2 regions of the Brevibacillus sp. TJ4 genome follow, and region 1 is predicted to be linked to the other one. Evidence: riboswitches for the same ligand, from Rfam matches in the RefSeq annotation. Region 1 holds a riboswitch; the other holds the start of a gene.

Region 1 (16,324 bases):
GCGTTGGCATGCGGTTGGCGGGAGAGAATCACGCCCGTACCGTCCACATGTCCCGAGACGATATGACCGCCAAACCGATCCCCCAGCCGCATCGCCCGTTCGAGATTGATCCGCTGCCCTGTTCGCAGCCGTCCCAGATTTGTCTTGTTCAATGTCTCTGGCATGACATCCGCGCGAAACTGGCGAGCTGTAAAAGAGGTGACGGTCAAGCAGACTCCGTTGACCGCGATGCTGTCACCTGGCTGGACTCCTTCCAGTACCTTTTCCGCACGGATCACCAGACAACCCGCCTGCTCATTTCCCACGATCGCTTCCAAACGCCCAACTTCCTCAATCAGACCTGTAAACATGTTCCTTCCTCCTCTCCTCTCACATGCCGCTCTCTCCACAACGGGTAACCGACAATGCGAATATCCTGCTCGTCGATTTGCTCAACGCTCGTACCGGTCAAGATCACGGCTTCGTCCATCGTGGCAAAGCCGCTGCCGCCAAACGGGGTAGGAGAGTTTTTTCCGCCGACCAGTTTGAGCGACACATAGCTGATCAGCTTTTGTACGGCTCGCGCTCGCAAAAACGAACCGTTCACCTCCGCGCCTCCCTCCACCAGCAAAGAGGTAATGCCCCGCTCGCCGAGGGCACACAGTACCGCATCCACCGTGATCGGCTCATCCAAAACGATCACCTGCACACCCTGGCTGGCCAACGCCTCGCGCTTTGTCTCGGGCGAACGCGCTGTAGTACAGACCCACGTCTGCGCCTGATCTACTCGTGCTACGCGCGCGGACAGCGGGATGCGCAATCTGCTGTCCAAAATGACCCGCACTGGCTGTTTGCCGTAGGGCTGACCGTCCCTGCGCGCAGTCAATTCGGGGTCATCGGCCAGGACCGTGCCTGCTCCGACCAGTATCGCGTCGTGTTTGCGGCGCAGCTCATGCACCTCTTCGCGTGCTGCTGCTCCGGTGATCCATTTGCTGTGACCGGTCGATGTTGCAATTTTTCCGTCCAGAGTGCTCGCGGTCTTGACTGTGACGAACGGCCGCCTGGTCTGGATAAAATGAAAGAACACTTCATTCAGCCGGACTGCCTCCGCTTCCCGGACACCGACGACGACATCCACTCCGGCCGCCCGCAGCTTGCCCGCACCTCTACCGGAAACTGCCGGATTCGGATCGAGCGTCGCGATTACGACGCGGCGAATACCTGCTGCAATCACCGCATCCGCGCATGGAGGTGTCTTTCCGTGGTGGCTGCATGGCTCCAGCGTCACGTAGAGCGTCGCGCATGCTGCCCGCTCGCCCGCCATGCGCAGGGCGTGAACCTCGGCATGAGGTTCGCCTGCCCGCACATGCGCTCCCATGCCGATCACAAAACCATCCTTGACGACTACCGCCCCGACCAGCGGATTGGGACTCGTCTGTCCCTCTGCCGTTTTCGCCAGTTCGATAGCCATTGCCATATATCGTGCGTCCTCCATGTTCCTCTCCTTTCGCAAACAAAAAGCCCCAAAAACCGCTCCGGGTTTTCAGGGCCATGGGGAAAGAAGCCTTCTTATGCCGTTTTTTTCGACGGCGCACGAAAGCCAAACACATCTTCTCCCATCCGGACTTTACCGTCGGCCCTGGATTTCCACCAAGTCAGTCGCAGCCCAGATAGCTGGTCTGCGAGTCGCGGGCTCAGACGCTCATCGTCATCACCGCCGGTCGGGACTTTCACCCTGCCCTGAAGATCGCCTATGAAATTGATGCCTGTGTTACTTTTCCCTCCTTTGCCAATAAAAAATGCCCTGTGCTTGTGGGCGCGGGGCATAAGAAAGCAGGCCCTTGCATGCCGCTTTTTTCGAAAAAACAGCTTGCAAAGGCTATTCCAAATACCTTCTCCCATCCGGACTTTACCGTCGGCCTTGGATTTCCACCAAGTCAGTCGCAGCCAATAGCTGGTCTGCGAGTCGCGGGCTCAGACGTGCGTTCGTCATTACCGCCGGTCGGGACTTTCACCCTGCCCTGAAGGCTGGTATTCAGTTGCCTACCACTATACCATACTCTGCGTCTCTTTTGTCCTGTTTTTCTTGCCAAAAGTGCAAAGTGGAAAAATACACCCCTGACTCCAGCGCTCAATCCGCCGGCATATTCAACTGGTACTCGGACCTGGCTCGCGGCACGTCCGGCTTGCCGTCCGGATTGTTGTACAGGTATTGCGGCACGTCGCCGATAATCAGCGAATGGGTAATCGGGATTCTCGTCGTCACCGTCTGCTCCTCGGTGGCAAACGGAATGACGATCCGCAAATCGACCTCGACGTAAATATAGACGGTCGCCAGCACCATATTGATCCCCGCTTCATCCAGCTCCGTCTCCAGCCTCGTCTTGACAGAGCCGATCGGTACGAACGTGATCGGCAAATCTGGCCCCATCGACGCCAGAAAGCTGTTTCCCGTAGCCAGCCCAAGCGGCACGGTGCGATCCACCTTCTCCGTCTCAAACTCTTTCAGCCTGTTTTGTACACGCGCTGTCGTCTCCCCGACGATGCGCGCATATTCGCGAAAGTTGAACTGATACGCCTGGATTCGCCCTTCGTTATCCTTCTCGATGATCACGATTTCGTTAAAGTCGACGCCCTGTTGGGAAATCCGCTTCGTCACAGCATCAGTGATCGCTTCCTTGGCCAGTTGCTCCGCTTTTTGCGCTGCGAGTATTTTCAGCGTAGGTTCCAGCCGTTTTTCCAGCAAAACGAGTGATTGAATAATCAACACAAAAAAAATGACCAGCGCAATAAAGAACGCTTTGGTGCGGGAAAGCGGGTTTCTCCAACGCCGACGGGTTCGAAACTTCGCCACGCCCGTCACCTCCCAGTAGTACATTTTATGGCTTGATCCCGGAAAAAAGACTAGCGTTTCCTTGGCCGCAACCGGCTCGGCTCGCTGCGCAGCGCACAGCGGAATCCGCCACCGGACACCTTTTCTCCATACAAAAAAGCCGCCCCGAAAAACGGGACAGCTTCTTCTTGTAAAATATGTAGACAAATAAGTGCCTGCTACAAATTCTCCGTAATATCCGACAATTCGTCGGCCGACTCTGCCACCTGGGCAACCGCGTTGTTCATATCCTCCATGACCCGGAAGAAATTTTCCAGCTCCTGCTGGATGCGACCGCTCTGCTCCCTGCTTTCGGAAACAGCGTTCATAATCCCCTCGAAAAAGGCATTGGTCTCGCTTGTCATCGTCGTGCTGGAATGAACCAGCCCCTGAATCTCTTTGACAACCGATGACAGGACGACTGTCTGCTGGTTCGTTTTTTCAATCAGCTCGCGCACTCCGGAAACCGACCGTTTTGTCTGCTCAGCCAGCTTGCGCACTTCGTCGGCCACCACAGCAAAACCCCGCCCCTGCTCGCCTGCGCGCGCCGCCTCGATCGCCGCGTTCAAAGCCAGCAAGTTCGTTTGCTCGGCAATCTCGGTGACGACATCGACAATACCGCGGATTTTGTCCGCGTTTTCTTCGAGCATGTCCATCTCGCGGGCGATCTGTCCCACGCTTTGCTCGATCAGATTCATCTGCTGCTGCTGGTTCTCGAGCTTTTCCTTTCCTTCGACAGAAAGCTGCTGCGCCTTGCTGGAGAAGTCCGCCCCGTTTTCGGCAAAGCGAAGCACTTCGCGGGACTGCTCGGTCAACTCTTCTACGGAAGAGCTGTTTTCTTCTGCCACAGCGGCCAGCTCGTGAGCGGAATTGGCCAGAACGGCACGCAGCTCGTCCTTTTTCTGCTGCTCGCTCTGACGGACCTGCTCATGCTCCTTCTCGTACTCCTCAAGCACGATTTGCTGCTCAATACTCAAAATCTTGTTGACGGCTTGAATCGCCACCACCAGCTCCTGCTTGTCCGGGATGGACTGGTTCAGCAGCTCGATAATCGAGCGCAGCAGGTTTTGGAAGGCACACATGTACCATTTCGGCTCCAGCCCGATACGCATGTGGATTGCCGCGATCTTGCTTCTCTGCTGGTAATACTCCTCGTCAATCCTGCCGGAAAACATCTCCTGGATATGCCGGTTCAGCGTCAGCTTCAGCCGGTCGATCGAACTGTTGCGGTCAATAATTTGCATCAACAGCTCTTCGGTAGCAATGCTTTCGTAGAAAGCGTCTACAATTTTATCGATATGTTCTACAATGATTGGCTGGATTGCCTTGGCAATCGCCAAATCTTCATCTCGCAACTGGATCATGGCCAACTGCCGCGCCAAGGTAGAATGCTGCGGTACTCGCACCTCTCCCTGCTTTTGCAGGTCAGTGAAGAACAGCCCCCCTTTTGGCTTTGTATTCGATCCAAATAAACGGGAAAACGGACGTTTCGACATGAAGTAGACTCCTTTTATTGATATCGAGACACAGTTTTTTCCATTGCAAGTATCTTCTGAATTATATACCCTTTTTCCGCAGTAAGTAAACAAAAAACAGCGTGATTGCCGCAGAAAGCCGGGATGTGAAAGATACTAAATGAGGCACACTACAAATGAAAAGAGGCGCGAAAAACTTCGGATAGGAGACAAACTGGCAGTCATAGCATGGGAAAAGAAGAAGAAGGCTACGCAAGGAGGAAAGTCACGTGGACTCAGTCAACAAGCGTGTCAGTCCCGCACCGCCCAGCAAGGCTGCACTGCTCGCCGCCTATGAGCTCGTTCTCGGCAAAATCGTGCCGCGCATCTCTTCGATTCCCCAACCTACTGGCAGGAGAAGAAACGATGAAGATTCGGCTCATCCAAAACGGGCTGATTACCCCTCTGGAAGAAATTGAAGAAACCTTGCAGCCGCCCGCAAACGGATTTTACTGGATCGATGCCAGTCCGTTCGATCTCGATCTGCTCCAGCCTTTGTACGGCCTGCACCATCTGGCAGTGGAAGACTGCATTGACGAGGAGGAGCAGCGACCCAAGCTGCAAGTGTACGACGACCACTATTTTCTGGTCGTCAACGGGATTGCCTTTCACAACCAGGACATCTTTTTGCGGGAGATCAATCTCTTCCTCGGACGCCATACGATCATCACGATTACCAAACAGGAAACACCCGAATTCGGGCAACTGCTGAACCTGCTGCGGGAAAAGGAAATCAACCGTCCGGCGGAATTTCTCTACCAACTGATCGACGAAGTCGTGGACCGCTATTTTGATGTGATTGAGCTTATCGAGGATCTGATTGAAAAGCTGGAAGAAGAGATTTTGATGAATACGCGCAAATCGCATCTGGACCAGATCATCGGGCTGCGCAGCGAAATTTTGTACGCACGCAAAATGCTGCTGCCGCAGCGTGATCTGATCGACATGCTGCACCGAAAAGAACTGGAGCTGATCGATCCGGACGTGCGAAAACTGTTTGGCGACATCGTGGAGGATTCGGCAAAAGTGGTCGAGAGCTTCGACACCTTCCGCGACCTGATCAGCAACCTGCGGGAAGCATACCAGGCTTCCCTGACAGGTCGGGCCAATGACATCATGCGCGTTTTTACAGCTTTGACGACCATCTTTATGCCCTTGACGATCATTACCGGCATCTACGGGATGAACTTTACCAACATGCCCGAGCTCGAATCCCCCTACGGATACTACATCGTTCTCGGGTGCATGGCCGGGGTGGGCATCAGTATGTACTTGTTCTTCAAAATGAAAGAGTGGCTGTAGCTACATCAATTCATCACAGGCGACGATCATCAGGTCGAGCCGCTTGCCGAGGTCATACTCATACGGCTTGTCTACCTGCTGGCCACTTTCATCGGAAAGAATGCGAATGATGGGACGGCTCGGAAGTCCGGCATTGCCTCCTATGACAACTCCCGATTCTCCGGTGTTCAGCGTCACGCTCAGTCCGACCGGATACAGGGCGATCGTGTCGCGCATGGCGATCACATAGGTAGGATCAAACATCGTGTTCGAGCCGGAGTACAAAATTTCCATCGCGACGTGAGGCAAGACCGACGAGCGATACACGCGATGTGTCGTCAGCGCGTCAAACACATCTGCCACCGCCATCAGCCGGGCATACGGATGGATGTCCTCCCCCTTCAGGCCACGGGGATACCCGGAGCCGTCCCAGCGTTCGTGATGCTGGTAGGCACAGTGGGCGACGACAAGCGAAATATCATCCAGTTTGCGCAGCATCTCAAAGCCTTGTTCTGCATGCTTTTTCATCAATTCAAACTCATCTGGATCAAGCCTGCCCGGCTTTTGCAAAATCTCGTCGGGCACACAGGTTTTTCCGATATCATGCAACAGCCCACCTGTGCCGATCTCGAGAACCTCTTTCTCGGAAAAGCCGGTCTTCATCGCAATCGCAGTGCTGTAGAGGGCGACATTGAAGGAATGGGAAAAAATATAGTTGTCGTAGGCGCACGCGTCTGCCATCAAGTTCATTGCAGAGCGGCAGTTTTTTACCTCGTCGGCGATCGCGCTCATAACCTGCCTGAGCTCGCGTCCGAACAGCTTGTCGGCGAATACGTTTTTCCATTTTTTGGATGACGTGTCTCCTACAGCCTGGAAGGTTTCATGGATCAATGACATCGCTTCCCGGCGTGTCTCCTCGGAAATGACGGTGTCCACCACAATATCGTCAGTGCGGGAATCCATGATGTACAGCGATGTAATATTTTTTTCTTTTAAGCGGGCAATCATCCGGTCTGTCAACACTACACCGGCCCCCACCAGGACCATCCCTGTCTCTGTGTAAATGGAACGGGCAAGCGTCTCCCCTGAACGGCAATTGCGAATCGATTTTAATCTCATGTTTCCAACATTCGCCTTTCCCTATGGTAACCCCTATTATAACGTGATTCGACTGTTTTCTACACGCAAATTTAAGGCTCACAAGAAAAAACCTTTGTCTTTTCGACAAAGGCTAACATGTAAAAGCAAACGATCCTTTACAGCATTTTTACTATCGCTTCCCGACCGATAGTCCCCGCCTGTATCCCCAACTTCTCGGCAGTGGTCGTCACCGATTCCAAAGGAGCGTCAAGCAGTTCCTCAATCGTCTTCACGCCTACGGCACGGCCAGCAATGATCTCGCGGCTGGCCAGCCGTTCATTGAGCAGAGCCACGTCGAGCGCTCCGCACATGATGTAGCCCCGATCTGTCGTCACCGCCAGCAGCGTCGTTTTGGGCAAGCGAACGGTGACGGCAATCGCGGTTCCTTCCGCAAAATGGATTGGCTGTACTTCTACCATCCTGTCTCCCCCTCCCATGCGCAGCCTGCCCTCCTATTGTATGAAGCTGCCGAGGGAATGGTGTGCGTATCCCGGTCAGTGCTGCTCAGCAGGCAAGGCTATCCAGCGCGGAGAAAAGGAGTTTTCCAGCATCCGTTCGTCCAAAATCGATTCGGCAATGATTTCGCGCAGCATGGCCGATAAAAAATACTCCGGGTCCCTGCCTGCCACAAGCTGCGGAAACAGGCGATTGTACAAAAACATGTCGACCGTACCGACCCGGTATTCCCGTTTGCGATCGAGCGGCGAGCCGTTTACCTCTACTGCAGCGATCGTCGGTTTGTCGCCACCAATATACGTGACCCGCAAGCCGTCGACGGCCATCCAGCCCTCCACCTTCCCGCGAAAGCCGTACCCGCGCAGTTTGAGGCCCACAATTTCCGGCTGAATCGCCTGCTGCAAAAGCTCGGTCAACTGCGCTCCCGACAGCGTGACCGCACACAAATTGATCGGATGCGGGAGGCAGTGCAGCAAATCGGCATAAGACAGGCTTCCTCGCTTGAGGTCGCTGAGCAGCAGCCCAGCGTTGGCCAAACCGATCTCCGCCCCGGTCTTCTCCCGGATGCTGGCTGCAAGAAACGAGCCTAACGGGCTTTCCTCATCCCAACGCACAGGCAGATCGCGCGGAATAGACGCAATCGTCTGGGTCAATGTTCGTCTTGCCTTTTGCTCTTCCTCCTGCAAAAAAGCAGAGAGCGCTGCGTCCGGTTGATACTGCTCTGCCGGCAAAAGCTCGGCCTCTGCCTGCTCGATACGCAGGCTCTCCTGGTTCCAAACGAGCCGCACATGACCGATATACTGGCCGAAGCGTCCAGTCTGCGCGATCAGCGTATTCCCGATCCGCTCTCCTGTATCCAGCACGTGGTGAGTATGGGCTCCGAGAATGACGTCAATTCCCTCCAGCTCGCGAGCCAGGCGACAGTCCTCCATATAGCCGAGATGGGACAAGAGGACGATCACATCCGCTCTGCCCTGCAAGTCAGCAATCTGGCGCCGGAGCAGAGGTATCGGATCATCCACGATCCAGCCCAGGCCTTCATAGGTGTCCGGATACGGGACGGTCATGCCGAGCAAAGCCACCTTCAGTTCGGGAAAAGCGTGAATTGCATAGGGCAGCGCCCAGGCGGGTCGGCTGCCGTCCGTTCCGTCCCGCAGGTTTCCCACGATCACGGAAAAACGGGCCTGCCCGTACAGCCGATCCAGCTTTTCTTTGGGCAGGGTCACACCTTCGTTGTTGCCGATCGTCGCATACTGGTAGCCCGACCGGTTCATCACCTGCACATTTACTTGACCAAAGCCGGCTTCGGTCATTATGTTCATCCGATCCAGATGATCGCCAATGTCACAGGTCAAGACATGTTCTCCCTGCGCTTCCCAGTTTTCACGAGATGTGCGCAGACAAGTCGCGATTCGCGGTACGCTGGCAAACTGGCTGTGCACATCATTGGTGTGAAGCAGATGCAAGGTACAGGTGGCAGCCACGATTCACACTCCCCCTCTTCTTTCCTTAACCGAGAAAGGACTCGCCGATCATCTGCAAAGCGACACCCAAAATGAGGATGCGCAGCACGAGTACGATCGTCTTCCCTTTCATTTTGCTGGCAGCCAATGCCCCCAGCTTGCCGCCGGCCCATGCCCCCGGAGCGAGCATCGCCGCGTACAGCCAGTCGATGTGACCGTGTACGATATTGGTAGCCGATCCAACGACCGCAGAGAAGAAGATGACGGCCATGGAGGTGGCCGTAGCGAGATGGGGAGGAAAGCGAAACAGGACCATCATCGCCGGCACCATCAAGACGCCGCCGCCCACCCCGAACAGGGATGAGGACACCCCGACGAGAAACGCGACCAAAAGCGCTGCCCAACGGCTATACCCGTACTCCCACTCTTTCCCCTCGTTGTCGACGTAAGTGCGGGTGATTTCCCAATGGAGATTCCGCGGATTCAGTTTGTCCTTGACCATGATCAGAAAAAACATGCAGAGCTGAAACAAGCCGAACAACAGCGTGAATTGCCCGGTCTGTAGTAATGTATTAAGGTACACCCCGACGATTGCGCCAGGAGCGCTGCCGATGCAAAAAAGCAGTGCGCTTTGCTTGTCCACCTTTTTTTGTTTCATGTAGGAAATCGTCGAGGAGAGGGCTGTGATTGCGATGACGACCAGCGATGTAGCCGCTGCGACTTGCGACGTCACCGAGCCGGACTCATACAGGTTGCCGATGATCAGCAGCGCTGGTACGAAAAACAGCCCCCCTCCCAATCCGGCAATACTGCCGATCATGCCTGCCACCATACCAATAAGCAAAAAAAGTGCTGCGATCACTACAACCATAAAAAACCCTTCTTTCTACTGTTAGAACAGTTCCATTTGGCGCGGGTTCAATCCGCTTGGCTGCAACCCGAGCATTTCGGAAAACTGCTTGGCATTGGCCGCGGCATGTCCTCCCGAATTGTTGTTGAACAGGATACAGACCTCTTCGACCTCGCCCTCGATCTGCCGGATATGCGGCACCCATGCTTCCAGTTCCTCTTTGCTGTAATTGTACAAATAGCGGACATCGCGCCATTTTTGCCCCTCTCCAGGGTCACGCCAGCCCGCGTTGTTGCGGCCGTGAAAGCGGACCAGCGCCAGCTTCGGGTTGGTGACTGCCACGACCAGCGGTACGGAGCCGCTGCCGACCTGTGGCTCATCGCACAAGACGTGTGTCGCATCGATTTGCTGCAAAAAATCGAGCGTGCGCTCCCGAAAGCGAGGCGCGAACCAGCTCTGGTGGCGAAATTCCACGGCGAACGGGTACTTTTCCATCAACCGTCGGCACACCTGAATGTAGCGCACGTGCTCCGCAGTACAGTCGAACCATGGAGGAAACTGAAACAACAGCGTTTTTAGTTTGCCCGCTTTCACGAGCGGCTGGATGCTTTCCTCAAACTGGCGAAACAGTTCCTTGCGATCCGCCACAGCTTCCCCGCGCTGATGGCCGGTCATCGCCTGGTGCGGCTTGACAATAAAGCCAAAACGATCTGGCGTTTCCCGCACCCAGTTCTCGTAATTGCGTTGTGGTAAAATAGCGTAAAACGAGCTGTCCAGCTCGACGATCGGGAAATGACTGGCGTAGACGGACAGCTTGTCCCGGTTGGCAACGCCATGCTTGTACAGCTCGTCCTGGTCGCCCCAGCCGCATACCCCTATGTGTATCGTACTCATTTGCCCGTAACTCCTTGCCTCATGTACGTATTCCCGTCCCTAAGGAGGTTGGTTATGAACCCGAGTCTGTTGGGAAATCCCTTTGCGTTTAAGGATACCAGACTATGCCTGACGAAAAAAGTAGCGAAACGCCTCCTGGCCGAAGCACAAGAGGCGTTTCCCGATGAATATTCCGCTTTGCTGTACGGAAAAGGCGCGACCATCTCCGGTCATATCCCGATGCCTGCCCACACGGCAGACGCACATTCGTTTCGCTGGGACGGCCCCAGCTTTCTTGCCGGCCTGCGCCACATCCACGAAGCCGGACAGGAGTGGCTCGGCGTCCTGCACTCCCACCCCTCGACTCCGCCGCTGCCGTCCGCAAAAGACGAGCAGGGCTGGCACTACCCGACGCTGAGCTACTGGATACTCGGCTTGAGCACCCGTGACCCGGAGTGGAAGGTATACAGATGGGAAAACGAGGGATTTTCCGAATGTGCCTATTTGCTGGCAGACTGCACCTGATCTGTCTGCTCGTCCCTGCTCTTCGCTCCCTCTCCAAAAAACTCCTCGTACAAAGCTACGACGGCACGGTCGGCATCTGCCGCTGTTACCCCGAACATCATGCTCACTTCGGAAGAGCCCTGGTTGATCATCTCCAGATTGATTCGCGCAGACGCGAGCGCGGAAGTGGCCCGGGCGGAAGTACCGACCGACTGGCGCATCCCCTCGCCGACGATCATTACCAGAGCCAGCCCGTGCTGCACCGCCAGATCATCTACCTGCAGCTCGCTTGAGATGCGCTCCGTGATCCTCGCTTCTTTTTCCGGTGTCAAATCGCGTTCGCGCAGGATGACCGAGATGTTGTCGATTCCCGAAGGCGTATGCTCGTAGGAGAGCCCTTCTTCCTCCAGAATTTGCAGCAGCTTGCGTCCGAAGCCGATTTCCTTGTGCATCAGGAATTTGCTGACATAAATGCTGCAAAAGCCGCTGTCGCACGCAATTCCGGACACTTTCCTGGCTGTCGCCATCCGCTCGGAGACAATCATCGTACCCGGTGCGGACGGATTGTTCGTGTTTTTGATGCAGACCGGAATATTCGCCTGGTAAGCGGGGATCAGCGCTTCTTCGTGAAAGACGCTGAAGCCGGAGTAGGACAGCTCGCGCATTTCCCGATACGTGATCTCCTTGATTTCCTTTGGCTTATCCACCAGATTCGGGTTGACCACGTAGACCGAATCCACATCCGTGAAGTTTTCGTACACCTCTGCCTTGACCGCTGCCGCAAGAATCGAACCGGTAATATCCGACCCGCCACGGGAAAAAGTGACCAGCTCTCCTGCCGGCGAAAATCCGAAAAATCCCGGAAAGACGACGATCCCCTCGCGCTCGCGCAAGGCGTGCAGCCGCTCGTAGGCCTCCGGCAGCACATGGGCATTGCCTGCCTCATCCGAAACCAACAGACCTGCCTCGCGCGGGTTGACGTACTGCGCCACCTCGCCGAGATCGCGCAAATAGGCAGCCACGACCTTGGCGCTGTTGTCCTCGCCTGCTGCCTTGACCGCATCGACAAAACGCTCGGGTGAAAGCCCTGCCCGGTTCGTCAGCACCTCGTCCAGGTCGGCTTCGATCTGCGCGCCAAAATCGCGGGATAGACCGAGCTCCTCGACGATTTCCCGGTAGCGCTGAAAAACAGCCTGCTTCTCGGCTTCCGCCTCCCCTGACGCGAGAAAGGCATCAGCGTAGCGAATGAGCAGGTCTGTCACCTTTTGATCGTCCTTATATCGTTTACCAGGTGCGGAAACGACGATCAGCCGCCGTTTTTTGTCCGCCCTGACAATCTCGCACACTTTTTTTATCTGTTTTGCATTGGCAAGTGAAGTTCCTCCAAACTTGGCAACCTTCATCTCCGACTCCTCCAGCTTTTCTGTCTCATGCTTTCGCATCTCGTTTATCGACTAATGATATAAGAGTAAAGTATCCGCCATAAAAGCACAAGTGTCTTTTTCAGAAGGACATCGATTATCCACCATTTCCCGCAGCCGGCAAAACCCTTCTGTATCACTGCATCGGGACGAGCGGCAGTCGTGGTCTTTCTTTCCCTGTCATATATTCGCTTATCCTTGGCGCATAGTAACAACATAGTAGCACCGTAACGCTGCAAAGCTGGATGGCACATGCAAACAAGGAGAGAACATGATGAACAGACAAATGTTTTGCCTGCTGCTCACCTGCGCGCTCTTTTTCACTACCTCCCAGTACGGATCTGTTGTCGCCAAAGAAAAGGATCGAAAATATTACGAAACCCGCGGAGAAATCGTGTGGGAAGTACCGACAGACCGAAAAGTCATCGCCCTTACTTTTGACGACGGCCCAGATCCTGCGTACACAGTCCAGATTGCGGAATTGCTCCGCCAGTACAATGCCAGGGCTACCTTTTTCGTCGTCGGATCGCGCGTAAAAAAATATCCGTCAGTCGTGCGTCAGCTCGTCCTGGATCAGCATGAACTGGCCAACCATACGTTCACTCATCCTGACCTGCGGCGGATTTCACCGGAAAAGCTGCGCGCCGAAGTCGACTCTGCCCAAGAAGCCATCTACTCTGCCACAGGCGTGAAGACAAAGCTGTTCCGTCCGCCCGGCGGGTACTACAACGAATCGCTCGTGCGCGTGGCAAAAGAGTCCGGCTTTCAGGTCATCATGTGGTCATGGCACCAGGACACGCGCGACTGGAGCGACCCCGGCGTGCCCAAAATCGTCAGCAAGGTGCTGAACAACGCGCACAATGGCGATATTGTGCTGTTTCACGATTTTGGCGGTAACCGGCAGCAAACCGTCGATGCACTGCGCCAAATTTTGCCCGAACTGAAAAAACGGGGCTATCAGTTTGTCACCGTATCCGAGCTGATGCAAGATCAGCACAAAAAGGTCGGGAAATAGAGAAAAGGTGTTTCCCAGTAGCGAATGCCTGCTGAGAAACACCTTTTTTCTCTTACTTGTCTGCCACGTTTGTCTCGTCGTCTGCGATTGTTGCAGCCGTTTCCTGCGCGGCAGGCTGTGGTGCCGGTTGCACCGCCGGCTGCGTTTTTGGTCCCGGCAATCCTTCCTCCAGTTGCATGAAGCTGGAAATCATCTTGTTCATATCCAGCCCGGAGACGTCCTTGAGCATCTCGGGAAGCTGCGCCATCAGCTTGGTTACGTTGCCGCTCAAGCGGTTGACGCCATCTCCCTGTCCGCCGCCTGCGTCCACGATCGTCACCTTGTCGATCGCTTTCATCGGCTCGGCAATCTTCTCTGCCAGCTCCGGCAGCATCTTCGAAATGATGTCCAGCACCGCTGCATGACCGAACTTTTCGAAGGCTTGGGCCAGTTTTTCTTTCCCTTCCGCTTCCGCTTCCAGCTTCAGACGGGTAACCTCTGCTTCGGCTGTACCTTTGGCTCTTTCCGCTTCTGCAATAGCCAAACCATCCAGTCGCTTCTGCTCGGCGATCGCTTTCGCTTCCGCTTCGATCCGGTAGCTGAGCGCGTCTGCCTCGCGCAGTTTTTTCGCTTTTTCCGCTTCTGCGGCCTGTTCTACAGCGTAGCGGTCCGCATCGGCCTTTTTCTTCACTTCTGCGTCGTACTGCCGCTCGCGGCGGAGAATTTCCTTTTCCTCGAGCTCGATTTCTTTTTGCTTGCGGACGAGGTCGATCTTCATTTCCTCTTCCGTAACTTGCTGCTTCGCCACTGCTTCCTGCAGCTTGTAGGCTTGGTCAGCACTTGCTTTCGCCTTGTCCTGCTCCTGCTTGAAGGCAGCGACTTTCAGTTCTTTTTCCTTCTCTGCTTCGGCGATGTTGGTTTCTTTCAGCAGCTCCGCCTTGCGCGCTTCCTCTTCTGCCTGTGCCTGCTTGATCCGCGCTTCCTTGTCGGCGTCCGCCTGGGAAATCGTGGCGTCACGCTTGACTGCTGCGATCTGCGGAATCCCCAATGCCGCCAGGTAGCCGTTTTTGTCGCGCACGTCCTTGATCGTAAAGCTGACGACGGACAAGCCCATCTTTTTCAAGTCCTTGGCTGCCACGCTTTGTACTTCCTGCGCGAACCGCTCCCGGTTTTTGTAGATTTCCTCTACGGTCATACTTCCGAGAATGGCGCGCAGATAGCCTTCCAATACCTCTTGCGCTTCCGTCTTCAGATCGGCATCCGATTTGCCCATAAACTGCTCGGCAGCCGTGGCGATGTCCTCGATCGATCCGCCAACCTTGATAATCGCAACCCCGTCTGCCATGACCGGCACACCCTGCTCGGTGTACACTTCCGGCGTGGAGACGTCCAGCTTGTGCGACATCAGGCTCAAGAAATTGGCTTGTTGAAAGATCGGCAGAATAAAGGCACCGCCGCCGCGCACGATTTTCATCTTGCGGCCTGATTCGTCGCTGAGTACGTTTTTGGACCCGAGAAAGCTACCGGTCACAATCATCGCCTCATCGGCGCCGACTGTTTTGTACCTGGCCCAAAAGGCAATTCCCAGCACGACAAAGACGACAACAATGATTGCCGTAACCATGAGGACAGGTGAATCCAACAGGAACATCTCGTTCAACTCCTTGCTTCATTTACTCCGGGAAAGGAACGACATACAAGACGTGGTCACGCACTTCAACCACTACAACGCGAGTGCCTTCCGGGATCTGCTGCTTGTCGACGCTGGCAGCCATGTGATGCGTGATACCGCTCACCATGCTGATCAGCACCTCGCCCAGTCCCTCAGCCGGTATTGTAGTCCCCACCTCGCCGATTTTCCCCTGCAATTGCTCCATCGAGTAGCCAATCGACATCTCTGCCTTGCCCATCGGCTTGATCCAGAGAAAGTACGCCCCGACAGCCAGCAAAGCACCCGCTAACACGGCGAAGAGCAACACCTGAACCACTGACAGAGTAGTCAGACGAGTCAGCAAAAACCCGATACCGCCAAAGGCAGTAATGCCGCTGACCAGCAAAATCGGCTGCAGCAACGGCAGGCTGATCTCTCCGATAAGGTCAGAGATTGCATCCCCCAGGAAAAGCGTAATCAGTGCGTAGATGAGTCCTCCTACGAGGCAGGTCAGATAGATTGTTTCCATGACGCCCATGTTTGTCACCCATTCCCAAATATGTGTCTATTTTTCATACGTGTCAATCGGCGAAAGGTTTCATAACTGTGATTTATTTCCATTTACATATATTTACAATGAATATTTTTATAGTGTAGGCAAAAAAATACCTGTATCCTTCCAGGAGGTTTTGCCATGAACTGGATCGAGCAGTTGGTTGAGAGGTTTGAGGAGCATTCCGATTTTCAATACAGGCAGTTTCGGATCGGCGACGAATCGTACACGGTGCTGTATATGGACAGCCTGGTTGAGAATGGCTACATACAAAATCACGTCGCAGAAAAGCTGAAAACGTGCAATGACATCTCGGTCTTTCCGGAAATCCCGACGATGGACGAAGCGGCTCAAGCAATCGTCGAAGGGAAGATCATCGTCTGGGACACGACGCGGCAGGTTTTGCTGGAAGCGGTCAGCGAGGGGATGGAGACCAGGAGTATCCAGGAGTCGGAAAATGAAAGCCTGCTTCGCGGACCGCGCGACGCTTTTGTCGAGTCGCTGAACACCAACCTGTCTCTGGTCCGGCGCAGACTTCCCAATCCGGATCTGATCATCAACACGTACGTACTGGGCCGCCAGACAAAAACCAAGGTGGCGCTCTTGTATATGAATGGAATTGTAAACCCGAATATCCTTGATGAGGTCCGCACGCGGCTTTCCACCATCGACGTCGATCAGGTGCTGGAAAGCGGAGTTGTCGAACAGTGGATCGAGGACAGCTGGTACTCTCCCTTCCCCCAGGTGCAGCAAACGGAGCTGCCGACAAAAGT
Region 2 (16,324 bases), 1.6 Mb from region 1:
CTCCTCGCGCAAATCGGCGCGGACGCGAACGCCTGCCGCCTTGAGCGCGTCAAACAACGGATCGAACGCAGCCATCACCTGTTCACGCAGCTTGAGCGGCCCGACAGGAATCATAATCACTTGTGTCGGTGCGACGCGCGGCGGGAAGGCAAGCCCCCTGTCGTCGCCATGCACCATGATCATCGCCCCGATCAGCCGCGTCGAGCTGCCCCAGGAGGTCGTATGGACGTACTTGAACTGGTTGTCGCGATCGAGGTACTTGATCTCGAAGCCGCGCGAGAAATTTTCTCCGAGGTAATGGGAGGTGCCAGCCTGGACTGCCTTGCCGTCCTTCATCATCGCTTCGATCGAATACGTATCGACAGCACCGGCAAACCGCTCGCTCGGCGTTTTTTGCCCCTTCCAGACCGGGATGGCCAGTTCCTGCTCTACCACGTCCCGGTAAATCTCCAGCATCTGCATCGTCTCTTCGCGCGCTTCCTCTTCCGTGGCGTGGGCGGTGTGTCCTTCCTGCCAGAGAAACTCGGAGGTGCGCAAAAACGGCATCGTCCGCTTCTCCCAGCGGAAGACGTTGGCCCACTGGTTGATCAGCACAGGCAGGTCGCGGTAGCTTTGGATCCACTGGCTGTACATATGCCCGATCATCGTCTCCGAAGTAGGACGCAGGGCCAGCTTTTCCTCCAATTGCTCGCCGCCCGCCTCCGTGACCCAGGGGAGCTCGGGGTTGAAGCCTTCGATATGCTCCTTTTCCTTCTGGAAAAACGATTCGGGAATGAGCATCGGGAAGTAGGCGTTGCGGTGGCCGGTCTCTTTGAAACGCTTGTCCATCGCGGCCTGAATCCGCTCCCACAGCTCATAGCCGTCCGGCTTGAACACGATGCACCCGCGCACAGGCGTGTAGTCCATCAGTTCCGCCTTCTTGATCGCATCGATATACCAGCGGGAAAAGTCCTCTGACTGCGGGGTGATCTCCTTTACAAATGATTTTTCCTGTTTCATCGACTGCTCATCTCCTTTGCTCTGCAAAATGCAAAAAATCCTCCATCCCACATAGGGACGGAGGATCAACTTCCGCGGTACCACCCTGATTAACCGCAACTGTCGCTGCGATTCACTCATTGTTCCCGGTAACGGCGGGCACCCGGCACGGCTCATCGCCGGCGGCTTCAGGATGGGGTACAGTCACGCCTGTGTATCGGCCTTGCAGACGGGGGCCGACTCTCTGGGACAAGGCTGTGTGGCTGCGGGTCCTGTCATTGCCTTTCTATCTGGCATCTTAGCAAGTCTTTTGCGCATTGTCAATTAATGGTTCGCGCCAGCAGACGGGGAGCCAGCTTGACGTACAGCGGATAGGCGACGGCCGCCATCAGCACACCTTTTACGATATTGAACGGGGCGATTCCGTACAGCACCAGTGACCAGACACTGCTTGCGCCGAAGCTGGCGAGCAACTGATCCAGCGGCATCTGGTACAGGGCAGCGTAGGCTGGCAGCAGGAACCAGGCGTTGAACAGTCCCATGATAGCAGTCATCAGCAACGTACCGGCAGCCAGGCCCAGTACAAAACCGGCTTTTCCTTTTCGCAAACGATGCATGATCACCGGAATCAGGATAAAGCTGCCCCCTGCTAGAGCGTTGGCAACCTCCCCGATAATCAGCCCGTCAGTATTTTTAAAGAGCATGTGCAATGCATTTTTCATCACTTCAATGATGACCCCTGCCGCCGGTCCGTAGATCAGCCCCCCGATCAAAGCCGGAAGCGTGCTGAAATCCAGCTTCAAAAAGGACGGCATCAACGGAATCGGAAACTCCAGGTACTGCAAGACAAAGCCGACTGCAGCGAGCATAGGAATCGTCACCAGGCGCTGGGTTGCGCGCGTCTGGTGCAAAGCTGTTTCTTTCATGTTTACCATCTCCTCATTTTGACTACTCCTTCTTGAGGAATGGCAACAGGTTACATTTTTTCACGTGAATGTTGCTTGCCAGACAAAAAAGCCCTGAGGAAAAAAGAATCCTCAGGGCTTTTGCGTTCACAGGCGTATGACAAAGACAGGGCTGGTTGTACACAGACTGCCCCCGTCGTGTTTGCCGGTTTGCATAAGCAAACAAGCACGTGTCAAAACGTACTGTCGTCATCCTTCTCCCATCCAGACTGTACTGTCGGCTCTGGAATCTCACCAGATCCTGCACTCCGTCGCATCGCTGCTCGGGAGGCTCGCGGGCTTGCCGTGTTTTCCACGGTCACCGCCGGTCGGGAATTTCACCCTGCCCCGAAGGAATGTGTAGTTGTATGCTTATTATACTGCGGTTCATTTTCCGTTGACAATAGCAGATTGCACTTGCCCTTTCTCTACGGCCACCCGCCCTGAGAAGAAGGTAGCCCCTCCGCCCATGTCGGCGACGCGATCCGGGGTAAGCGCATTGACGAAGTGGCGGGCTCCAGTGCCCGGCACGTCGGCCCACAGTCCCTGGGTGACGACGACGCCTGGCAGAACGCTGTCTCCTACCGTCGCCACAAGCTCACATTCTCCCCTGTCGTTGAACACCCGGACGAGATCGCCGTCCGCAATCCCTGCCGCCTGGGCATCCTGTTCATTCATGTACAGGCGCGGAACCTTCTCCATGCTGACATGCTTCTCGTTATTGGAAAACGTCGAGTTGAGGAAGTTGTGGTTCGGTCCGGGAATAAACAGGTACGGATAGCTGCTGTCTTCCGGCAAGGGCGTATACGTCGGCAGCGGCGGGTATCCGGCTGCTTCCATGCGGCTCGAATACAGCTCGATGCGTCCGCTCGGCGTCGGCAAATTTTCGATAAAAGGCGTCGTTACACGCGCTTTGGCAAAATGGTTCGCTGCCAGCGTCTCGTAGCTGATGTCCTGGATATACGGGTTTTGCGGATGATCAAGCGCCTGCCGGATCAGCTCTTCATCGCTGTCGGCAAACATCGGATCGGTGAAGCCCATCGCTTTTGCCAGCAGGCGGAACACCTCGACGTTCGACTTGCTCTCGCCGTACGGTGCAATCACCGGCTGCTGAAGCTGCATGTAGAGATGCCAGTAGGATGTGTACAAATCGGTGTTTTCAAAGGACGACGTAGCCGGCAGCACGATGTCTGCATATTGCGCCGTCTCGGTCGCAAACAAGTCGTGGACGACGGTGAACAAATCCTCGCGTGCCAGCCCGCTTCGCACCTTGTTTCCTTCCGGCGCGACGAGAGCGGGATTGCAGTTGTAGACGAACAGCGAGAGCACAGGCGGGTCCAGCTCTGTGAGCGCCTGGCCGAGCTGATTCATATTGATGCTGCGCGTCGCGGGATCGGCGAGCACATCCGGGCGCTGCAAGGCAGGCTTGTTGTACAGCAGGTACGCACTGTTGCCTTTGAGCGCTCCGCCGCCCTTGACCAGCCATTGGCCCGTAATCGCCGGCAGACAGGCGATCGTCCGGATGCACATCCCGCCGTTGTCGTGATGCTGCAGCCCGTTGCCGATGCGGATAAAGGAAGGAGACGTCTCCCCGTAGAGCCTCGCCAGCTTGACGATGTCCCCTGCGGGCACCCCGGTAATCGCCGATACTGTCGCCGGGTCGTAGGCGCGCACGTGCTCACGCAGCTTGTCATGCCCGACTGTGTACTTCTCCAGAAAAGCGGTATCCTCCATGCCCTCGGCAAACAAGACGTGCATCATGCCGAGCGCCAAAGCCGTATCGGTGCCCGGACGGATCGGGATAAACCAGTCGGCCCACTGCCCCGTACGGTTTTTGTGCACGTCGATGACGACGATTTTCGCCCCGTGTTTGCGGGCTTTTTCCGCCAGTACGACCTGATGCATGTTGGTGCTGATCGTGTTGATGCCCCACATGATATGCAGCTTCGCGTGGACCGTATCCTCCGGGTCCGTCCCCAGGGCAGCGCCCATCGTATAGCTGTAGCCGACACCGCCAGCCGAATTGCAGATCGTCCGCTCCAGGCGGCTCGCTCCCAGGCGGTGAAAAAAGCGCAAATCCATCGACTCGGCGTTCAGCCGTCCCATATTGCCGTAAAAGCTGTAGGGAAGGATGCTTTGCGGTCCTGCTTCGGCAATCAGCTCCTTCCATTTGGAAGCAATCGTCTCGATCGCCTCGTCCCAACTGATCGGCTCGAATTCCCCTTCGCCCTTTTTGCCGACTCGCTTGAGCGGATACTGGAGGCGCTGCGGGTCGTACAGCCGTGCCGGCATGTTGCGCACTTTGTTGCAAATGTTCCCCTGTGTCACCGGATGATTCGGATCGCCCTCTACCTTGACGATTTTTCCATCCTGCTTGTGTATAAGCAGTCCGCACTGGTCCGGACAATCCAGTGAACAGACAGACGAAAATACTCCATTTGGTTGCTCTGCGTACGATTTCATAAGCGGTCCACCTCTCACGAACGGTTGTCGGGACATGAATGATTAATAATTCCTATCTATTTAATATGAAATAGATTAAATGACCCTCGATGCTGATGTCAACGTAAAAAGAGCAGGATCATCACGATCCCGCTCCTCTGTATTTGCTGACGCCCCAGTTCCAGACCAAAATACCCAGGGTAAAGAAAATGACACCCATCAACGGAGTCAGTGCCGCGTAGCCATACCAGGTCTCCTTGCGCAGGAAGTACGCGGCGGGATAGACCCCGACGAACGCAAACGGCAGGATGTAGGTGAGGACAAAGCGGATCACTTTGTTGTACACATCGACCGGGTAGCGTCCGTACTGCTGGATGTTGTAAATCATCGGCGCAATCCCCGTCCGCGAGTCGGAGAAAAAGCTGATCGCGGAAATTGCCGTGTAGACCCCGCCGTAAATCAGAACCGCGCTGATCACCAAACCGATGAACAGAAACGGATCGTACCAGGTAAAGGTAAGATCAAGCTGAATCGCCGCGTAGCCCATGATGATCAGGCCCGTGATCACGCCGAATATGCGGTCCGGCGCGATCGACTCCAGACATACCTGGGCCAGGTTGTAGATCGGCCTGGTCAGGATGCGGTCCATCTCGCCGCGGATGATATATCGCTCGTTGAAGTCCCAAAAGCCGAAAAACATCGAGAACAGCGCGTACGGAATCAGGAAAAATCCGTAGATGAAAATGATTTCGTCCCTCGTCCAGTCATTCATCAGAGGAACGTGCTGAAACACGACGACAATAAAGACCAGATTGATCAATTCGGAGATCAGGTTGGAAGCGAGGTCTCCCAAAAAGTCCGCCCGGTAGGCCAGCCTCGTTTTAAAATACTGCCCCAAATAGGTGGCGAAAATCGTGATGATGTGCTTGGCATTTTGTATTGCTTGCATCTGTTACCCTCCTTGCACGACGAGCCGGTTGCGCGCCTTCCGCCAGAGCAGCGCGATTGGCACGAGAATCACCAGCACCCATACGCATTGCAGGCCGATCAGTTCCCAGGCGCGTCCCGGAGCGACCGCGCCGGTAAAAATCAGGCTGGGATAGTAGTTGATCGCCTGGAACGGCAGAAAGCCCATCGCCGTCTGCGCCCATCCCGGAAAAAAGCTGATCGGCAGCACCAGACCGGACATCAGGTCGATCACTACCCGTTTGGCCCGCATCATGCCGTCGTTGCGGAACAGGAAAAAGGTCAACAGGCCGGTAACCAGATTGATCTGCGTGTTGATCAAAAACGCGAAGCCGAGACTGATCAGATACAGCCCCCAGTCCGCGGCTGTCGCCGGAAAGTGAAACGGAATGACCAGACTGATCAAAAAGATGCCCGGGGCGGCAAAAAACAGCAGGCGGAAAATCCCTTCCCCGAAAGCCTGCGCCGTCTTCACCGACAAGTAGTTGTAGGGGCGGATCATCTCGATCGCCACCTTGCCCTCGCGTACATCCTGGGCGATTTCCGTGTCGATGTTGTTGAAGTAAAAGGCGCGGGACATCCAGGCGATCGCCACGTAGGCCGTCATCTGCTCGACGGACAACCCGCCCAGCTCCTGCCGCTCCCCGTAGATCGCCCCCCACAAAAAGTAGTAGGCGCCGATATTGATCCCGTAGATGATCACGCCGCTGTAGTAGTTGACCCGGTAGGCGAGCATCGTCAGGAAGCGCATGCGGATCAATTCTCTGTACAGTTTACCCATGGTTGGCCACCTCGGCGTCCTCCGAATAAATATTGCGGACGATATCCTCGGTGCTCGCCTCCACAATTTTCACGTCGCTTACTTCAAAGGTGGACATCACCGTAGAGAGCACAAATGGCAGCATCTCTTCGCTGCGCATCACTTTTACGCGCAAGGCGTAGTCATTCACCTGCTCGATCTCACACGGCATCTCGCCCAGCGCCTGGCGGACCTCCTCGGCGCGGGTGCGCTTTTTCATCTGGAAGGACACCTCTGTGCCATTGCCCCACTTGTCCTTCAGATCGGTCAGCAGCCCGTCGAAGATCAGCTTGCCTTTGTCCATCACCAGCACCCGTTTGCAGAGCGCTTCAATATCGGTCACATCGTGCGTAGTCAGCAAGATGGTCGTATGCTCCGTCTCATTCAAGCTGAGCAAAAACTCGCGGATTTTTTGCTTGACCAGTACGTCAAGTCCGACAGTCGGCTCGTCGAGAAACAACAGACGCGGCTTGTGTATCAACGAAGCCGCGATCTCACATCGCATCCGCTGGCCGAGACTCAGCTTGCGCACGGGCTGGTTGACGAACGGGCCGATGTCCAGCTCGTCGATCAAACGCTGCAGCCACTTTTCTCCCTCTTCGTCGTCGACCTTGTAGACGTTTTTCAGCAGCCGAAACGACTCCAGCGGGGACAAATCCCACCAAAGCTGCGAGCGCTGTCCGAAAACGACACCGATGGAGCGTACGTACTCCTCCCGCTGCTTGTAGGGAACGTAGCCGTTGATCACGATTTCGCCTGCGCTCGGGGTGAGAATCCCGGTCAGCATCTTGATCGTCGTCGATTTCCCCGCTCCGTTTTCCCCGATCAGCGCGAACATCTCTCCCTCCGCGACGGAAAACGAAAGTCCGTCAACCGCTTTTACACTCTTGTACTCGCGGCTGAACAGGTCGCGAAAAGCTCCGCCAAGACCTGCTCTGGCCTGGTGGATTCGAAATTCCTTTTGCAATTGCTGTACCTGTATCATCGAATGGAATACCTTCCTTTTCTTTCTCTTCTTTAGATCCGCCATCTGTTAGTGTAAATGAGGGCACTCATTTGTGCAAAAGGCAAACTGCCAAAAAAACAGTTTTGGTGTGGTAAGATAATGAAGGACTTTTTGTACAGAAAAGGGGAATCCATATTATGAAGCGTGAACAATCTGCCCGCATCCACGAGCAGGCAATGGACGTTATTTTAGGCGGCGTGAACAGCCCTTCCCGCTCTTTCAAGGCAGTCGGCGGCGGAGCACCGGTCACGATGGAGCGAGCCCAGGGCGCCTATTTTTGGGACGTCGACGGCAACCGGTACATCGACTACCTGGCGGCCTATGGTCCGATCATCACCGGACATGCCCATCCTCATGTGACCCAGGCGATCGTGGAAGCGGCGCAAAACGGGACACTGTACGGCACACCTACCCCGTGGGAAGTGAAATACGCGACGATGATCCGCGAAGCGATCCCGTCGATGGAACGCATCCGCTTCAACAACTCCGGCACGGAGGCGGTGATGACCTGCATCCGCGTCGCCCGCGCCTATACCGGACGGGTAAAAGTGGTAAAATTCGCCGGATGCTACCACGGTCACTCCGACCTCGTCCTCGTTGCAGCCGGCTCCGGTCCGTCCACGCTGGGTATTCCCGACAGCGCGGGCATTCCGCAAAGCATCGCCAACGAAGTGATTACCGTCCCGTTCAACGACGTCGATGCGTTCGCTGAAGCGATGCGCGTCTGGGGGGCGGAAACAGCCTGCGTGCTGGTCGAGCCGATCGTCGGCAACTTCGGGATCGTCGAGCCAAAGCCAGGCTTTCTCCAAGAGGTAAATCGCCTGGCCCACGAAGCGGGCGCACTGGTCGTCTACGACGAAGTCATTACTGCGTTTCGCTTCTGCTACGGCGGCGCGCAAAACCTGCTCGGCGTCGAGCCTGACCTGACCGCATTGGGCAAAGTCATCGGCGGAGGACTGCCGATCGGCGCTTATGGCGGACGCCGCGAGATCATGGAGCAGGTGGCACCGCTCGGCCCTGCCTACCAGGCGGGCACGATGGCCGGAAACCCCGCCTCGATCCGCGCCGGTATCGCCTGCCTGGAGGTGCTCCGGGAGCCAGGCGTCTACGAAGAGTTCGAACGCTTGGGCAGCATGCTCGGCGAAGGCATTCGCCAGGCGGCGGACAAGCACGGCGTCCCGGTCCAGATCAACCGGGTAAAAGGCGCCCTGGCTGTCTATTTCACCGACCAGCCCGTGTACGATTACGATACGGCGCAGCAGGCTGACGGCGAGCTGTTCGCCCGCTTCTTCCGCCTGCTGCTCGACGAAGGCATCTGCATCGCACCGTCCAAGTACGAAGCCTGGTTCGTCACAACGGCGCACACCGAAGCCGACATCCAGGAGACGATCGCTGCCGTCGACCGCTGCTTTGCCGCTCTCAACGGCTGATCGAAAGAGGAAGGATTTTGCCTGCGCGTCAAATACCCGCGTTGGACATACTACAGATGTTCGGATAGCCAACAAGGGGGGATTTTGATGTCAAAAGGCGGCAACATCTACCCGCAAGCGCCGGAAAAGACCCTGGACTCGAAGATGAGCTCCAAAATGCTGGAGGTAGTCGGGTTCCAGCACCCGCGCAAAACCGAACATCACAAAACCGAGAAACACGATCGCTAGGCAGCACACAGACGCCTCCCATGGGTACATTCCTGGGAGGCGTCGATTTTTGATGCTGAAAATCCTGAGTTTTTGTCGATAAAATTAATTTTTTGAAAATTAAAACGCTTTCATCTGCCAAATGCTTTCCAGCTTTATTGTACGAAACCGATGTTCGTGTTATTCTAGGATTCAAATCCTTTTTTAGAAGTTTCAGAATTGTTTATAGGAGGTGGATGGTCAGGTTACACTGACCGAAATCATGCTAAACAGAGAGAAAAAAGAAACCATCGAAACATTCCAGAACTACCAGCGAATCGAACACGATAGCTGTGGCATCATCTGCATCATCGAAAAAGCTGGTGTGCCCACGCGGACCAATCTGGATGAGACCATCCGCTCCCTGATCCAAATGGAACACCGCTCCGGGTTTATCGACGGCGAAGGAGACGGCTGTGGCGTGCTTACCGACATTCCCCGCGCCCTGTGGTCCCATTACCTCCAACAGGCCGGACTGGACGGCGCGCTCGTCAATGACAGCCGCTTTGCCGTAGCTCACCTGTTCGTTCCCCGGACCGGACATGACGCCAAAGACGTGCAGGAACAGATTCGTTCCCTGTTTGCCAAGGAGGGCGTCTCCATTTTGCTGGAGCGCGAAAATTGCGTGAATTCCTCCGTCCTCGGCAAAAACGGAAAACGCGACGAGCCGATCTTCTGGCAGCTCGCTGTATTCGCCCCCGAAGGTTTGACCGGTGCTGCGTACGCCAGCCGCCTGTTTGATATTCACACGGCAATCGAGGCAGCCCATCACGTACACGTCGCCTCCTTGAGTCCGGTGACGACGTCGTACAAGGTCATGGGCGCAGCGAATATTTTGCCGCTCTATTTCCATGATTTGGCTGATCCGCAATTCCTCTCGTCCGTGACGATCGGCCACAACCGCTACTCGACCAATACGCTGTCCAACTTCTTCCGCGTCCAGCCGTTCTCCCTCTTGGGCCACAACGGCGAGATCAACACGATCAGCAAGCTGGAAGAAGAAGCGCTGATGCTGGGCGTGCCGCTTGTCGACGGCGGCAGCGACTCGCAAAACGTGAACCGGACGATCGAAACCTTCATCCATCGTCATGGGCTGAGCCTGTTCGAAGCGATGGAAGTGGTCTTCCCGCCGATTCACCACGAAATGAAAAACCTGCCGCAGCACCTGCAAGATTTGTACGTATACTTGCGCCAGGCGTGGGGTCATTTTGCCCAAGGTCCTGCGGGGATCGTCTCGCGCTACGCCGACGAGTGCGTATTCAGCGTCGACGCTCTCGGCCTGCGTCCGCTGTGGATGGTGGAGAGCGCGACTTCCCTGTACTTCTCCTCGGAGCAAGGAGTCATCACCGCGCAAAACATGGTGAGCGAACCGAAGCCGCTCGCTCCTGGCGAAAAGGTCGGGGTGGTGCTGCGTCCGGGACAGCAGGTGGAGATCGTCCCTCACCATCAGTTGCAGCAGGCTGTCTACGATCGCTTTGCGGGCAAAGTCCATTTGCAGGATGACCACAAGCATCTGCACTACAGCTACGATCTGGAAATCCTGACGGCCGAGCCGGATGCGGACACGCCGACCTCTTCGGTGTACAGCGCGTTTGGCTGGGACCGCGAGCAGATCCAGCTCATCGAGCAGATGGCTTCCAACGGTGTGGAGCCAATCCGTTCGCTCGGACATGACGGCCCGCTCGGAGCGCTTTCCAGAGAGCGCCAAAACCTGGCTGACTTCATAAAAGAAAGCGTCGCCGTCGTCACCAACCCGGCAATCGACCGCGACCGCGAGATGGAGCATTTCTCCACCCGCGTTTTCATCGGTTCCCGCGTGCCGCTCGCAGGCGAAAAAAGCGGCTTGAGCATGGAGCTGCCTTCCCCGCTGCTGATGGAAGGGCAATCGCTGCAAGCAGAAGCGAAAAAGCATGGCACGTACACGCTGGAGCAGGTCGTTCACTACTTTAACAACCATCCGCGCAGCATCGCTATCCTGTCCACCTCCTTTACGGAAGAAAAGGGCATCCAGGCGGGGCTCAAAGATTTGCAGGATGCAGCTCTCGCCGCTGTGCAAAACGGCGCGCTGCTGTTGATCCTCGACGACACGGACACGCACCAGGACGGCAAGCTCTGGTTTGACCCGCTGCTCGCTGTAGCCGCTGTCGATCAAGGTTTGAAGGCGGCGAGCGACGAGCAGGGCATCAGCCTGCGCCGCAAAGCCAGCATCATCTTGCGTTCCGGTGCGGTGCGCTCGCTGCACGACCTCGCTTTGTGCATCGGCTCTGGTGCTGATGCCGTTTCGGCCTACCTGATGTTCGCGACAGCGACTGCCAAGGATGGAGCCGTCTCTGCGGGCAATCTGTACGCAGCGCTGAACAAAGGACTGGAAAAAGTAACGTCGACGATCGGTATTCACGAGCTGCGCGGCTACGGCAAGCTGTTCTCCGCTATCGGGCTGCGCCAGGATGTGGCCGATGCGCTCGGCATCGTCAACTTCTGCGGTTCGGAGCAAGCAGGACTGTCCTTCGACGACCTGCAGGCAGACAGTGTGCGCCGCGCCGAGGATTACAAAAATGAATCTGCGCGCGAAGCGAAGACATTCCATATCTTCCCGCGCCTGTGGAAAGCAATCGGGCAGTTGGCTGCGGGCGACATCCCGTATTCCGACTACGACCTGAAAATTTCCGAAAACGAGCGCGAGAATCCGATCGCGATCCGCCACGTCGCCGACTTCGCCTTCGACAAGGCAAGCGAAAAAGTCGCTCCCGAGAACGTGGACATCAGCGTCGGCGAACACTCCCTGCCGTTTTTGATCTCTTCCATGTCGTTTGGTTCGCAAAACGAAACGGCATTCCGCGCCTATCCGGAAGCGGCTGACCAGCTCAACATGATCTGCATGAACGGGGAAGGCGGAGAAATCAAGGATATGCTCGGCCGCTACCGCAAAACGCGGGGCATCCAGGTAGCCTCTGGCCGCTTCGGAATCAACGTCGAACTGGCCAATGCTGCCTACCTGCTGGAAATCAAGATCGGGCAAGGGGCAAAACCGGGCGAGGGCGGTCATCTTCCTGGCTCCAAAGTGACGGAAAAAATCGCCGCTGCACGTAACGCCACGGTAGGATCGGACCTGATCTCGCCGTCCAATAACCACGACATTTACTCGATTGAAGATTTGGCACAGATGATTACCGAGCTGAAAACCGCCAACGACAAGGCAAAGGTTTGCGTCAAGGTGCCAATCGTACCGAACATCGGAACGATCGCAGTCGGGATCGCCAAAGCAGGAGCCGACTACATCACGCTCTCCGGCTTTGACGGCGGTACTGGTGCGGCGCGTGTCCACGCCTTGCAGCACGTCGGATTGCCTGCGGAAATCGGCGTCAAAGCGGCGCACAACGCGCTGCTCGAAGCAGGACTGCGCGATCGCGTGGAGCTGTGGGCGGACGGCGGCGTGAAAAGCGCAGCGGACGTCGTCAAACTGATGTTGTTGGGCGCCAACCGCATCGGCTTCGCTACACTGGCGATGATCGCAGTCGGCTGCACCACTTGCCGCGGCTGCCACCTGGACACATGCCATGTCGGGATCGCCACCCAGATCGACTCGATGGAAGAAGCCCATGAAAAGGGCCTGCGCCGCTTCGTGCCGCGTCAATTCGATCTGGCCGTCTCGGGACTGAAAACATTCTTTACGACGTTTGGCGACGAGGTGCGCCGCATCACCGGCGAGCTCGGATTTACCCGCACGCAGGATCTGGTCGGACGTTCCGACCTGCTCGTCCAGGCGCGCATGCTGGAAAAAATCGACCTGACCTCTCTGCTCACGGTGCATCCGCTTTACAAGGCTCCAGCCGCTACAGCGGTAGAGGCGGAGGAAAAAGTGCTGGTGGCAGCAGGCTCAGTCAGCACGGCAGAGCAATCCCGCTACTACAGCCCTGATCGTCCGATCAAGGAGACCTTTACCAGCATCTTGTCGGATGAGCGCGTCCTCGGCAGCCGCTGGGCAGGAGCGCGCGTGGAAAACCATCTGGACGGCAGCTACAACTCCTTGCCGGAAGTATCGCTCGACTTCGTGGCAGGCAGCGTGCCAGGCAACGGCCTTGCCGCCTACAACGTGGCAGGCGTGAATATCCGCGTGCAGGGCGGTGCCCAGGACGGCGTCGGCAAAACCAGCTACGGCGGCCGCGTCTCCATCCTGAAAGCAAAAGGCGTACACGGGGAGTACATCAACGGCTCCGTGGGCAAGAGCTTCTGCTACGGTGCGCAAAAAGGCCTGTTCATTGTACAGGGCAATGCCGACTCCCGCGCCTGCATTCGCCTCTCCGGGGCAGACGTCGTCTTCGGCGGCGAAATTGCCGAGCCGATCAACGATGAACTCGGCGGCATCGGCGCACGCGCCAACCTGAAAGGATTCGCCTTTGAGTACATGACAAACGGCCGCGCTGTCGTCTTGGGTGATCCGGGTCCGTGGATTTGCGCGGGGATGACCGGCGGTGTCGTCTACGTCAAGCTGACGCCGGAAATGGGCTTTGACCGGGCTGCGCTCGAACGCCGGATCGCCAAAGGCGCGAAAGTGTCCCTCTACAATCTGGATGAAGCCGGAAAACGGGATGTTGCGGAACTGCTCGGCGCCTACAAGGAAGAATTGCTCGCCACCGAACAGTACGAGACCGCAAGCCGCGTCCAGACATGGATCGATGAGGCAGCTTCGCACTTCATCGTGATCTCGCCAACCAAAGAACAGGCTGATCCGTCTGTATCGACTGAGTAACGAAACATTTGTGTCAATTTTGGTACACTCTTCCCCACCGCATGGGGAAGAGTGTTTTTTTGCATATATAAGCCGTCGATAATATTGTCAACGCAAGCGCAAAGATAGTACAATAAAAACAGGCTGAAACCACAAGCCAGCCTTTTCGTAAACAGTAATGTGGGTCAAACTATAACCTATGGAACAAGCAAGATGCTGACATACATGAAAGGAGCGATTTCTCGTGATTTTATTTCACCCGATGGACTTTCTGATTTTTATCGCTTTTGGTCTTTCTATTTGGGCTCAATTCCGGGTTAAGGGAACCTTCAAAAAGTTTGCGGAGGTGCCTGCATCTTCTGGCATGACCGGTGCCGAAGCAGCTCGTCGCATGCTCGACGCAAACGGCCTGACCAATGTTCCTGTCGAACACATCCCGGGTACGCTGACAGACCACTACGATCCGACTGCTCGCGTCGTCCGCCTGTCTGATCCGGTCTACTTCGGCAACTCGATTGCATCGCTGTCTGTCGCCTGCCATGAGGTCGGCCACGCGATCCAGCACAAAGTTTCCTATCCGATGCTGGTAGCCCGCCACCGCATGTTCCCGGTCGTCAACCTGGTGTCCGGCTCTGCCCCATTCCTGCTGCTGGGCGGCCTGCTGTTCCAATGGTCGGGACTGCTGCTTCTGGGGATTATCTTCTTCTCCGGTGCCGTGGCGTTCCAGCTGGTCACGCTGCCTGTCGAGTTCAACGCCAGCAGCCGTGCAAAAGACCTGATGATCAAAATGGGCTTTATCCGCAACGACGAGGAAAGCGGTGCCAGCAAGGTGCTTGGCGCAGCAGCCCTCACCTATGTAGCTGCGGCTCTGATCTCCGTCCTGGAGCTGATCAAGTACATTATGATCTTCCGCGGCTCCGACGAATAAGCAATTCCGCTGCTTGATTGACAAAAGCGCGGCAGGCGAACCTTAGACGAGGTCCTCGACTGCCGCGTTTTTTCGTGCGTATAAAAGTCATCTGTTTATATCGTTTTTATCGGTTTGGCAGGATTGCCTGCTACGATCGTATTTGCCGGAACGTCCTTGGTCACGACTGAACCGGCTGCAACAATGGAATTGTCTCCGATCGTGACTCCGGGCAAGATAACGCAGCTGCCGCCAATCCAGACGTCATTTCCGATGATGATCGGGATGGCAAAGCCGCTCTTGTACCTGTCCTTCGGTTCGATGGCATGGCCCGCCGTATAGATCCCGACATTTGGACCGATCATGCAATTGTGGCCAATCCGTACCTCTGCCATATCCAGAATCGTGCAGTTGTACCCGGCGTAGAAATTGTCGCCAACGTGAATATTGTAGCCCAGATCGCAATGAAAATTATGCTCGACAGAAGGGTTCTCGCCTACGGTGCCAAACAGCTCCCTGATTATCTCGACTCGCTTCCTGGAATCCTCGGCTGCGCTGTTGTTGAATGCCTGCACGAGCCTATACACACGCTGCGCCTTCATTCTCAGCTCTTCCGTTCCACGTTCGTATACGACCTTTGTTTTTTCGCTCATACATAGTCCCCCCCTCTTGGCTCATGCCTCGGATCGGCATGGTTTTTACATATTTTTCTTATTCGGCACTATCCGCTTCCTCTCCTTGCTGTCTACAATAACGAAACCAAGCCTGGCAATTTCGAGAAAAAGCGATTCGGCTTTACCAGGAAGCATGTGCTTTTTTTGTGAACTGCGCTACAATAGGACAGGGGTGTTTACCATGAATATCGGAATAATCGGATTAGGAAATATGGGGCAAATGCTCGTTGCCGCCTTGTGCAAAAGCGGCACGGTGGAGCCCGAGCAGTTGGTCGTCTACAACCGCACCCGGCAAAAAGCCGAGCAATTGCAAGCGCGATACCCGTTTGCAATCGCCGAGTCGGCCCAAGATGTGCTCAATCGTACGGAGCTTGCGTTCGTCTGCACCAAGCCGCTGGATGTACTGCCGCTGCTGCGTTCGCTGGACATTCCCGCAAGCACGCATCTCGTCTCTGTGGCAGCCGGAGTCAGCGTCGCTGATCTGGAGAAGGTACATACAGGTGCAGCAAGCAAAGTCATCCCGACGGTAACTTCGCAGGAGCTGCGCGGCGTCTCTCTCTACACCTGCGGCAGCAGACTGACCGAGGTGCAGCGGGAGCAGTTTCTCGCGCTGCTCGGCTCCATCGGCCAGGCAGAAGCAGTAGACGAAGCACAGATCGAGACGGCGACGATTTTGACCAGCAGCGCCCCTGGTCTATTGGCTGGAATCATGGAGGCATTTGCCCAGGCTGCTGTGCGCAAGACGCCGGCACTTTCGGTCGAGCAAGCCCGCAGCATGCTCGTCGAGACTATGCTCGGCACGGCTACGCTGTTGCAGAAGGAACAGCTCGGCTTTGACCAGTTGATCGAGCGGGTGGCGACCAAAGGCGGGATCACGGAAGAAGGGCTTCGCGTCCTGGACAAGAGTCTGCCCGGTGCGTTTGACGAGCTGTTTGCGATGACGGAAGCAAAACACGCAGCGCTGAAAGAACGCGTACAGCAGGAATCATCACCACAAGCATGATGACAGAAAAGGAGAATGTACCAATGAAAATCGGATGGATTGGTCTGGGCAACATGGGTATCCCGATGGCGGGCAACCTGCTTGCTGCAGGCTATGATGTATACGTATGGAACCGCACCGCGGAAAAGACGGCACCCCTCGTCGCCCAGGGCGCAACACGGACAGAAACGCTCGCGCAACTGGTCGCGACATGCGATGTG

Evidence for each region. Region 1 has a riboswitch for FMN ahead of ribD (bifunctional diaminohydroxyphosphoribosylaminopyrimidine deaminase/5-amino-6-(5-phosphoribosylamino)uracil reductase RibD). Riboswitches for the same ligand answer to the same signal wherever they lie in the genome.
Region 2: it holds a riboswitch for FMN, as region 1 does, so the genes downstream of both, ACAF76_RS17260 (ECF transporter S component) here and ribD (bifunctional diaminohydroxyphosphoribosylaminopyrimidine deaminase/5-amino-6-(5-phosphoribosylamino)uracil reductase RibD) in region 1, are expected to answer to the same signal.

The regions. Positions count from the first base shown of each region.
Region 1 is NZ_CP185865.1:757,141-773,464, reverse strand. Features, by position in the region: gene ACAF76_RS03550 (riboflavin synthase) at 1-350, opposite strand, end outside; gene ribD (bifunctional diaminohydroxyphosphoribosylaminopyrimidine deaminase/5-amino-6-(5-phosphoribosylamino)uracil reductase RibD) at 335-1,474, opposite strand; FMN riboswitch at 1,584-1,731, opposite strand; FMN riboswitch at 1,866-2,012, opposite strand; gene yunB (sporulation protein YunB) at 2,111-2,842, opposite strand; gene ACAF76_RS03535 (globin-coupled sensor protein) at 3,031-4,347, opposite strand; gene ACAF76_RS03530 (hypothetical protein) at 4,596-4,784, shown strand; gene corA (magnesium/cobalt transporter CorA) at 4,732-5,667, shown strand; gene ACAF76_RS03520 (HD-GYP domain-containing protein) at 5,668-6,765, opposite strand; gene ACAF76_RS03515 (YunC family protein) at 6,903-7,205, opposite strand; gene ACAF76_RS03510 (bifunctional metallophosphatase/5'-nucleotidase) at 7,281-8,726, opposite strand; gene ACAF76_RS03505 (sulfite exporter TauE/SafE family protein) at 8,752-9,576, opposite strand; gene ACAF76_RS03500 (DUF72 domain-containing protein) at 9,598-10,449, opposite strand; gene ACAF76_RS03495 (M67 family metallopeptidase) at 10,504-10,953, shown strand; gene ACAF76_RS03490 (aspartate kinase) at 10,929-12,335, opposite strand; gene ACAF76_RS03485 (polysaccharide deacetylase family protein) at 12,625-13,368, shown strand; gene ACAF76_RS03480 (SPFH domain-containing protein) at 13,421-14,998, opposite strand; gene ACAF76_RS03475 (serine protease) at 15,021-15,536, opposite strand; gene ACAF76_RS03470 (spore germination protein) at 15,693-16,324, shown strand, end outside.
Region 2 is NZ_CP185865.1:3,523,435-3,539,758, forward strand. Features, by position in the region: gene proS (proline--tRNA ligase) at 1-999, opposite strand, end outside; gene ACAF76_RS17260 (ECF transporter S component) at 1,299-1,904, opposite strand; FMN riboswitch at 2,132-2,282, opposite strand; gene ACAF76_RS17265 (molybdopterin-dependent oxidoreductase) at 2,310-4,385, opposite strand; gene ACAF76_RS17270 (ABC transporter permease) at 4,507-5,313, opposite strand; gene ACAF76_RS17275 (ABC transporter permease) at 5,317-6,111, opposite strand; gene ACAF76_RS17280 (ATP-binding cassette domain-containing protein) at 6,104-7,114, opposite strand; gene ACAF76_RS17285 (glutamate-1-semialdehyde 2,1-aminomutase) at 7,273-8,565, shown strand; gene ACAF76_RS17290 (hypothetical protein) at 8,653-8,793, shown strand; gene ACAF76_RS17295 (glutamate synthase-related protein) at 9,035-13,561, shown strand; gene ACAF76_RS17300 (zinc metallopeptidase) at 13,788-14,468, shown strand; gene ACAF76_RS17305 (sugar O-acetyltransferase) at 14,564-15,100, opposite strand; gene ACAF76_RS17310 (pyrroline-5-carboxylate reductase dimerization domain-containing protein) at 15,303-16,124, shown strand; gene ACAF76_RS17315 (NAD(P)-dependent oxidoreductase) at 16,148-16,324, shown strand, end outside.